One region of the Geodermatophilus sp. SYSU D00525 genome, then DNA from elsewhere that is predicted to be linked to it. Evidence: riboswitches for the same ligand, from Rfam matches in the RefSeq annotation. Region 1 holds a riboswitch; the other holds the start of a gene.

Region 1 (4,198 bases):
CCAGCCGCTCCCGGGGGGGCGTCCCCGGTGGGTACAGGACGCCCTCCCAGTGGTCGTAGCTCCAGCCCGACGTGCCGACGTGGACGGCCACCGGCGCTCCCGCCCGGTCAGGCCCGGCGCAGGCCGGCCAGCCGGGTCGCGGCGGCGAGCACCCTCCCGTACGAGCCCGGCGCCAGGCGCACCAGGACGTCGGGGACGACGGCGCTGGCGCCGATGAGCAGCCGCGGCCGGCGCCGCTCCACCGCCTCGACGATCCGCTGCGCGGCGCGGTCGGCCGGATAGCGCAGCAGCTTCGCGAACTCCCGCTTGCCCCGCTCGGCCTCCGCGGGGTCCGCCCCGCTGGCCACGCGGGCGGACTCGGCGATGCGGGTGGCGATGCCGCCGGGGTGCACGCTGGTCACGCCGACGCCGTCCTCGGCCAGCTCGTGCCGCAACGCCTCGGTGAACCCGCGGACGGCGAACTTGCTCGACGCGTACGCCGCCTGCCCGGCCGGCGCCATGAGCCCGAACAGGCTGGAGACGTTGACCAGGTGCGACCCGGGGTGCGCCTTCAGGGTGGGCAGCAGCGCGTGGGTGAGCCGGACGGCGGCGCGGAAGTTGACGTCCATCACCCACTCGAACTCCTCGAGGGTCACCTGGTCGAACCGCCCGCCCAGCGCGACGCCGGCGTTGTTGACCAGCAGCGTCGTCCCCGGGTGCCCGGTGACGACCCGGCCGGCGGCCTCGCGCAGCTGCCCGGCGTCGGCGAGGTCGGCGACGACGGTGTCCACCGACCGGCCCGGGGAGGCCGCGCGCACCGACGCCGCGACGCCCTCGAGCCGCCCGGCGTCGCGGTCGACCAGCACGAGGTCGCTGCCGCGGGCGGCCAGCCGCGGGGCGAGCGCGGCGCCGATCCCGCTGGCCGCCCCGGTGACGACGGCGGTACCGGTGAAGGCGTAGGGGTGCACCCGGCGACCGTATCCGGCGGCGCTCAGGGCAGCCGCCACACCGTCGTCCGGCGCAGCCCGGGCCCCTCCGTCTCGGGGACCTGGTACACCGCGGCGGCCTCCAGCCGCTCGTGCGGGAGGTACGGGCGGCCGGGGTCGCCGACGAGCACCTGGCAGCCGCGGGCCCGCGCCCGGTCGAGGAAGGGCAGCACCCGCCCGGTCATCTCCCGGTCGTAGCAGACGTCACCTGCGACGACGACGTCGACGGCGGGCGGCTCGCGGTCCAGGACGTCGCCGGTGACGCTGATGCCCGCGACGCCGTTGAGGCCGGCGTTGACGCCGACCGCGGTCCGGGAGAACGGGTCGACGTCGCTGGCCAGCACCCACCGGGCACCGGCGAGGACGGCGGCGACGGCCACCAGGCCGCTGCCGGACCCGAGGTCGAGCACCGTGCGGCCGGCGACGGTGGCGGGCTCGTCGAGCAGGTGGCGGGCCAGTGCCTGCCCGCCGGGCCAGGCGGCCGCCCAGAACGGCGGCTCGTCCCCCGCCCCGCCGGCCGCGGTCTCCATCGCCTCCCAGAGGGCGACGACGTCGTCGGCGACGTGCAGCCGCACCTCGGGGACGAGCGAGGGCCGGCGCACCTGGGTGTGCGCGCGGACGAAGCCCGCGGGCACCACCCGGGTGGCCGGCCCTCGATGGATCACCTTCGGATCAGTACCAGCCGGTGGCCTGCGAGTGCGCCCAGGCGTCGCACGCGCTGCCGTAGCGCTGCTCGATGTAGATCAGGCCGGCGTCGATCTGGCGGTAGCCGTCGGAGGTCTTGGCGATCCCGGTGCTGGCCCAGGTGGAGTTCAGGAACTGCGGGATGCCGTAGGCGGTGCTGGTGGGGTTCTGGGCGTTGGGGTTCCAGCCGCTCTCCTTGCCCCACAGCTTCTCCAGGCAGGAGAACTGCTCGGAGCTGCCGACCTTGCTCAGCGCGTAGTCCTTGAAGGAGCCGGACGGCGCGGCGGGCGCGGCCTCCTGCGCGGCGGCCTCCTCCGCGGCCTGCTCCTCGGCGGCCTGCTGCGCGGCGGCGGCCTCGGCGGCGGCCTGCGCCTCGGCGGCCTGGCGGGCGGCCTCCTGCTCGGCGGCGACGCGGGCGGCCTCCTGCTCGGCGGCGACGCGGGCGGCCTCGGCCTCGGCGGCCTGGCGGTCGCGCTCGGCCTGCTCGGCGGCGAGCTGCGCGTGGGCGGCACCGGCCTCCTGCGCGCTGCGCTCGGCGCGCGAGGCGGCGACGTCGGCCAGCGACGTCAGGTCGGTGGCGTCCGGGGTCTGCCCGGCGGCCGGCTGCTGGGGGACGCCCAGCTCCTCGGCGACGCTGACCGCGGTGCCGGCGTTGTCGGTGCCGGCGGAGGCGGCGGGGCCGCTGGTGGAGACGACGCCGACGATCAGCGCGCCGGCGGCGGCGGCGCCGAGCAGCAGGGCCGGGCGGCGCGGGCCCAGCGGGGGGCTGCCGCGGCGGAAGAGGCGCCGGCGCGCGGGGGCCTCGGCGGCCTCGGCACCGCCCCCGGCGGCGGGCAGCTCGGGGGTGGCGGTGTGGGCGTCGGTGTCGGGGGTGGTGGGGGTGTCAGCGGTGGCGAGCTCGACGGTCGCGGGGGCGTCGGCAGGCGTGTTCGGGACGTGGCGGGACATGAGGGGGTGTGGGCTCCGAGGGAGAGTGGCGCGCGGCAGCGGGCCCGGAGGCGGACCTCGGGCATGCGGGTACGGCGCGGGTCTGTGGGTGTCGCGGACTACGGGGTCCCCGGCGACGTCGTCGCTGGGAGCGGCAGGACAGGAGCAGCCGGCGTCAGGCGGACGCGGGGGCGCGGTGTGCGCGCGGACGGCTGCACCTGCGGGCCGCTTCGGCCCGGAGGCGGGGCATGCGGAGACTCTCCGTTTCTTCCGTGAGCCGCCTACCGAGTTAGCTGACGGGTTCGGGCGGGAAGGAGCCCTACGCGCGCCGGGCCGGAGCTCGGCGGGCGCGATTCACCCCAGTACTGCGGTGGGTCCCCGGCTCGCGCCCGCAGGTGCGGACACGACTCGGCGGCGTCCGGCCGGGCTCCCCGGAAGGGGGACCTGACGACCAGCCGGACGCCAGCCACCGTACGGTCGTTACCGGTTCGTGACAACCGACGGGGCCGGAGTGACGGCCGTGACGGGTGGTGCGGACTCCCTCGGTCCGGAACCGGCCCCCGCGTCGCCGCTGGTCAGGAGGCCGCCGCGACCTCGGGCCGGCCGGGTCCGAGCAGCGGTGTCACGTCGGACACGTCCGTCCCCGGGGGCGCCGGACGCGCCCCCGCGCGCGGCTCGGCAGCCGGGTCCTCCCCGAGCCGGGGCAGCCCGCGCTTGTCGCCGAGGGCGGGGACGTCGTCGGGCACCACGCCGGTGACGACGGCGAGCGCCTCGTCGAGCTGACCGGTCAGCAGGCGCAGCCACTCCCGCGCCCGGTCGCGCTCGTCGCGCAGGGGTGCGAGCTCGGCCTCGACGGCGCGCCGGCGCTCGAGGGCCTCGGCGTCGGCCCGGGCCCGCGCCTCGGCGGCCTCGCGGTCCCGGCGCTCGCGCTCGGCGGCGGCGGCCCGCTCCAGCCGGGCCGCCTCGCGGCGCGCGGCCTCGAGGACCGCCGCGGCCTCGCTGCGGGTCTGCTCGCGGGCGGCGAGCACCGCCTCGCGCATCTCGGCCACCCCGGACAGCCGGGCCTGCGCCTCGGTGAGCGCCTCGGCCCGGATACGCCCGGCCTCCTCCTCGGCGGCGGCGGTCAGCGCGGCGGCCTCCTCCCGGGCGCGGCGCATCATCTCCGCCGCGTCCTCGGGGCCGGGCAGGCTCTGCCGCTCCCGGACCAGCTGGGCCAGCCGGCGGCGGGCGTTCTGCAGCTCGGCCGACGCGGCGGCGTAGCGGCTGAGCAGGTGCTCGTTCTCCCGGCGCAGGACCAGGAGCTCGGTCTCGGCCCAGGCGACGTAGTCGTCGACCTGCACGCGGTCGTAGCCGCGCACCGCCCCGGTGAACACCGGACCGGTGCCCAGCAGGCCGTCGAGCCCGCGCCCCGGAGGCGGCTCCGGAACGCCGTTCCCGGCCCCGTCCGGAGCAGCTCCCTGTCCCCGCAGCGACATCCCGGTTCCCCCTCGGTGCGCCGTCCGATCCGGTCCCCCACCGGCCCGCCGGCGGGGTGATCACAGAGTCGCACCCGCCGGGTGCCGCCGACCGGGCCGACACGGACACGCGCCCCGCCCGCGGAGTGGGCACGCCCGGACGTGCCG
Region 2 (4,198 bases), on a different contig from region 1:
GTCGACCCGGAGACCGCCGCCCGCGCCCGCCGCGCCGTCGAGGCGATGATCGCCATCGGCGAGCCCGGCCGCGGCGGTGAGTGACGCTCAGATCCGCGTGAAGAGGTAGACCGACACCGCGACGCCGAAGACGACGATCAGCACCCGCAGCGGCGTCGCGGGGATGCGGCTGGCGACCCGGGCGCCGAGGAACCCGCCGACCAGGCTGGCCGGCGCCGCGACGGCGACCACCTGCCAGGCGACCGGCCCGAAGACGCCGAACACGACCAGCGTGACCGTCGCCGTCACCGCGGACAGCGCGGACTTGAGCGCGTTGGCCAGCGGCAGCCGGTGCAGCGCCGTCCCGAGGACCCCGACGAGGATGACGCCGAGCGCGCCGCCGAAGTAGCCGCCGTAGACGGTGGCGAGGAACAGCGCGAGGTACAGCCACCACGGGTCGCGGGCGGCGCCGTCGTCGCGGTCGCGCAGCCGGCGGGTGAGCAGCGGCTGCACCGCCAGCAGCAGGCTGGCCAGCAGCACGAGCACGGGTACGACGACGTCGAAGGCCTCGCTCGGGGTGGTCAGCAGCAGCACGCTGCCGGCGACGCCGCCCAGCGCGGAGACGGCGCCCAGCCGGACCAGCCGCCCGCGCTGGCCGGCGTACTCGCGGCGGAACCCGGCCATCCCGCCGAGGTAGCCGGGCCACTGCGCGACCGAGTTGGTGACGTTGGCCGCCACCGTCCCCAGGCCCAGCCCGACCAGGGTGGGGAAGAGGATCAGCGACCCGCCGCCGGCGATCGAGTTGACCGCTCCCGCGCCCAGGGCCACCGCGGCCGCGATCAGGAGGTCGGCGGCCGTCACGGAGCGCCAGCCTACGGTCGGCGCATGCGACCCCCGGCCCCGGCGACCTGGCTGGCCGCCGCCCTCGGCGGCTCCGGCGTGCTGCACCTCGTGCGGCCGCGGACGTTCGAGTGGCTGGTCCCGCCCGAGCTCGGCGACGCCCGCGCCTGGGTGCTCGGCAGCGGGGTCGCCGAGGTCGGCACCGCGGCACTGCTGGCCGCGCCGGCGAGCCGCCGGGCCGGGGGATGGGCCGCGGCCGTGCTGCTGGCCGCGTTCGTGCCGGCCCACCTGCACCACTTCCGGGTGGCGCGCGGGCGGCCTGCGCTGGTGGCCGCGGCGGCGGTCCGGCTGCCGCTGCAGGCGCCGATGATCGCCGCAGCGCTGCGCGTGGCCCGGGGACACCGGGGCGTCAGCGGCCGCGCCCCCGGCCGACGCCGGCGCTGAGCCCGGCAGACTGCCCGCATGGCGGAGGCGTTCCCCGAGGACTGGCAGCGCGCCCTGGTCGTCGTCGCCCACCCCGACGACGTGGAGTACGGCTGCGCGGCCGCCGTCGCGGCGTGGACGGCGGCCGGGCGCGACGTCCGGTACGTGATGGCCACCAGCGGTGAGGCCGGCATCGCCGGGCTGCCGCCGGAGGCCGCCGGGCCGCTGCGCGAGCGCGAGCAGCGGGCCGCGGCGGCGGTGGTCGGCGTGTCGGTGGTCGAGTTCCTCGGCCACCCCGACGGCCGGCTGACCGAGGGGCTGGACCTGCGGCGGGCGATCGCGGCGGCGATCCGGCGTCACCGGCCCGACCTCGTGGTGACGCTGCACTTCGGCGACACGTGGACGCCGCCCGGCTCCGCGCTCGGCTACTGGAACAGCGCCGACCACCGGGTGCTGGGCCGGGCGGTGGTCGACGCCGTCGGCGACGCGGCCAACGAGTGGATCTTCGCCGAGCTCGCCGACCCGGAACCGTGGCGCGGGGTGCGCTGGACCGCCGTCTCCACGCCGGTGGGGGTCACGCACACCGTCGACGTGACCGACGTCGTCGACCGGGCGGTGGCCTCGCTGGCCGAGCACCGCCGCTACCTGGAGGCGCTGTCGGCCGACCCGGTCGAGGAGCAGGCACGGCGACAGGTCGACATGGCGACCCCGGTCGTCGACGGCCGGCGGGTGGCCGGCTTCGCGTTGTACGCCGGCTGACGCCGGACGCGGCCCCGGGGAGCTCCCGGGGCCGCGTCCGGGGCGGTCAGGGGTTGAAGCTCACGTGGACGTGGTCCATGTGGTTGGCCGTGGGGGACCCGCGGTCCTCCATCGCCCGCCAGCCGCCGCTCCCGATCACGAGGATCCGCTGCCTCCAGATGACGTAGTCGACGCCGAGGCGCGAGGCGTTGTCGACGACGTACTGGGCGACGGCGTTCCCCTTGGCGGAGTCGGCGTAGACCATGAAGTCCGCGGCGAGCTGCTGGGTGGGGGAGTGCCCGGGGCGGGTCAGCACGGTGGACACCCCGAACCGCTGCGCGACCTCGGCGACGACCGGGCGGACGTGCGCCGCCCAGGCGCTGTAGGAGGTCGAGGAGGCGGTCGGCCTGCCCGTGAGGTTCGTGGACACCGCGGCGGCGGGGGCCGCGGCCGGTGCGGCGGGGGCCGCGGCCGGTGCGGCGGGGGCCGCGGGCGCCGCGGCTCCTCCCCGGTCCTGGGACCAGCTGTCCGACCGGTCGCGGCGGGGACCGTCCCAGTCGGCCTGGGCCGCCGACTGGCCGGTGAGCCCGAAGGCGACGGCGAGGGCGCCGGCGGTGAGGGTGCGGCGGATCGTGCGCTTGCTGCTGGAGGGCATGACGAGGAGAGCTCCTGACGTCGGTGTCGCGCGGCGCCGTCCGTGGCTCGGCGGTCACCCGTCGCGTGAGGGGGACCTGCGGGACGGGCCGGCGCGCGGCCGGGCGGCGGGCGACTGCTGGAGGGCAGGCCGACGCCAGGGCGGTCGGTTCCGGTCCGTGGAGGGCGGCGACCGGCGGAGGTGGGCGGGTCGCGGCGCTCGTCGCAGGGGGCGGGGCACGCCGGGGCAGGCGCCGTCGGCGCACCCCGTGGTGGTTCTCCGTTCTCCCGTGGCCGCCTACCGGGTCAGCTGACGGGTTCGGGCGGGGATCTGCGCCCTACCCCCTCCCGGGGCTCGGGAGGTGGGACTCACCCCGGTGGTGCGGTGGGTCCCCGGCTCGCGGCCACCCGCGGTGGCCGTGACTCGGCGGCACCCGGCTCGGCTCCCCCGGTGGAGGACGTGACGACCGGCCGGACGCAGCCACCGTAGGAGCGTCCGCCGGGGCCCGCAGCGCGGACTGATGAGTTCCGCTGAGAGGGTCCGTAGACTGGTCGGCACGACGGACGAGTCGGCCGGGCGGTCGCGTCGGCGGGGGAGACCCCGCCGCCGAGGAACGTCCGGGCTCCACAGGGCAGGGTGGTCGCTAACGGCGACCCGGGGTGACCCGCGGGACAGTGCCACAGAGAACAGACCGCCAGCAGTTCGCTGCTGGTGAGGGTGAAACGGTGGTGTAAGAGACCACCAGCGCACCGGGTGACCGGTGCGGCTCGGTAAACCCCACCCGGAGCAAGGTCGAGAAGGGGCGGCGGCTGGGCGACCGGACGCCGTCCTGCGCAGGCGTTCGAGGGCTGCCCGCCCGAGCCTGCGGGTGGACCGCTCGAGCCCGCCGGCAACGGCGGGCCTAGATGGATGACCGCCCATCGGGAGGCCGCGAGGCGCCCGAGGACAGAACCCGGCGTACAGGCCGACTCGTCCGTCGCCCGCCGCCGACCTGGACCCGTGCGTCCAGGGGGCGACAGGGAGTGCACGTCACGCCACCGAGCCAGGCGCGGCGCGCCGCGGGTCGTGAGACGGCCGCGGGGACGCCGTGCGGCGGCCGGCCCTCGGTGTGGCCTGACCGATCAGTTCCCCGCGCCGTGCTGGTCTGTACGCCGAACCGACTCACGGGAGGCATGACGCCATGCGGAAACTGGCCTTCGGCATGAACGCGAGCCTGGACGGCTACATCGCCGCGCCCGGTGACGACCTCGGCTGGAGCGTGCCGAGCGACGAGCTGTTCCAGTGGTGGTCCGACCGGGTGGGGGCGACGGGCCTGGCGCTGTACGGGCGCAGGTTGTGGGAGGGGATGAGTTCCCACTGGCCCACCGCCGACCAGCAGCCCGGCGTCACACCGGCGCAGATCGAGTTCGCCCGCCGCTGGCGGGACATGCCGAAGGTGGTGTTCTCCTCCACGATCAGCGCGGTCGACGGGAACGCCCGCCTGGTCACCGGCGACGCCGTCTCCGAGATCGCCCGACTCAAGACCGAGGACGGCGGTCCCATGGACGTCGGCGGCGCCACCCTCGCCGCGGCGGCCATGCGGGC

Evidence for each region. A riboswitch is a leader RNA that binds a small molecule or an ion and turns the genes downstream of it on or off. The one in region 1 is predicted to bind cyclic di-AMP.
Region 2: another riboswitch for cyclic di-AMP. It lies ahead of ACI796_RS14315 (hypothetical protein); the one in region 1 lies ahead of ACI796_RS01885 (aggregation-promoting factor C-terminal-like domain-containing protein).

Annotation. Positions count from the first base shown of each region.
Region 1 covers NZ_JBJGZK010000001.1:394,458-398,655, forward strand. Annotated here, with positions in the region: gene ACI796_RS01870 (DUF72 domain-containing protein) at 1-91, opposite strand, end outside; gene ACI796_RS01875 (SDR family NAD(P)-dependent oxidoreductase) at 108-947, opposite strand; gene ACI796_RS01880 (class I SAM-dependent methyltransferase) at 971-1,630, opposite strand; gene ACI796_RS01885 (aggregation-promoting factor C-terminal-like domain-containing protein) at 1,638-2,597, opposite strand; cyclic di-AMP (ydaO/yuaA leader) riboswitch at 2,840-3,000, opposite strand; gene ACI796_RS01890 (DivIVA domain-containing protein) at 3,152-4,051, opposite strand.
Region 2 covers NZ_JBJGZK010000015.1:62,583-66,780, forward strand. Annotated here, with positions in the region: gene nadA (quinolinate synthase NadA) at 1-84, shown strand, start outside; gene ACI796_RS14300 (sulfite exporter TauE/SafE family protein) at 88-840, opposite strand; gene ACI796_RS14305 (DoxX family protein) at 865-1,263, shown strand; gene ACI796_RS14310 (PIG-L deacetylase family protein) at 1,282-2,001, shown strand; gene ACI796_RS14315 (hypothetical protein) at 2,048-2,635, opposite strand; cyclic di-AMP (ydaO/yuaA leader) riboswitch at 2,894-3,053, opposite strand; RNA gene rnpB (RNase P RNA component class A) at 3,179-3,590, shown strand; gene ACI796_RS14325 (dihydrofolate reductase family protein) at 3,795-4,198, shown strand, end outside.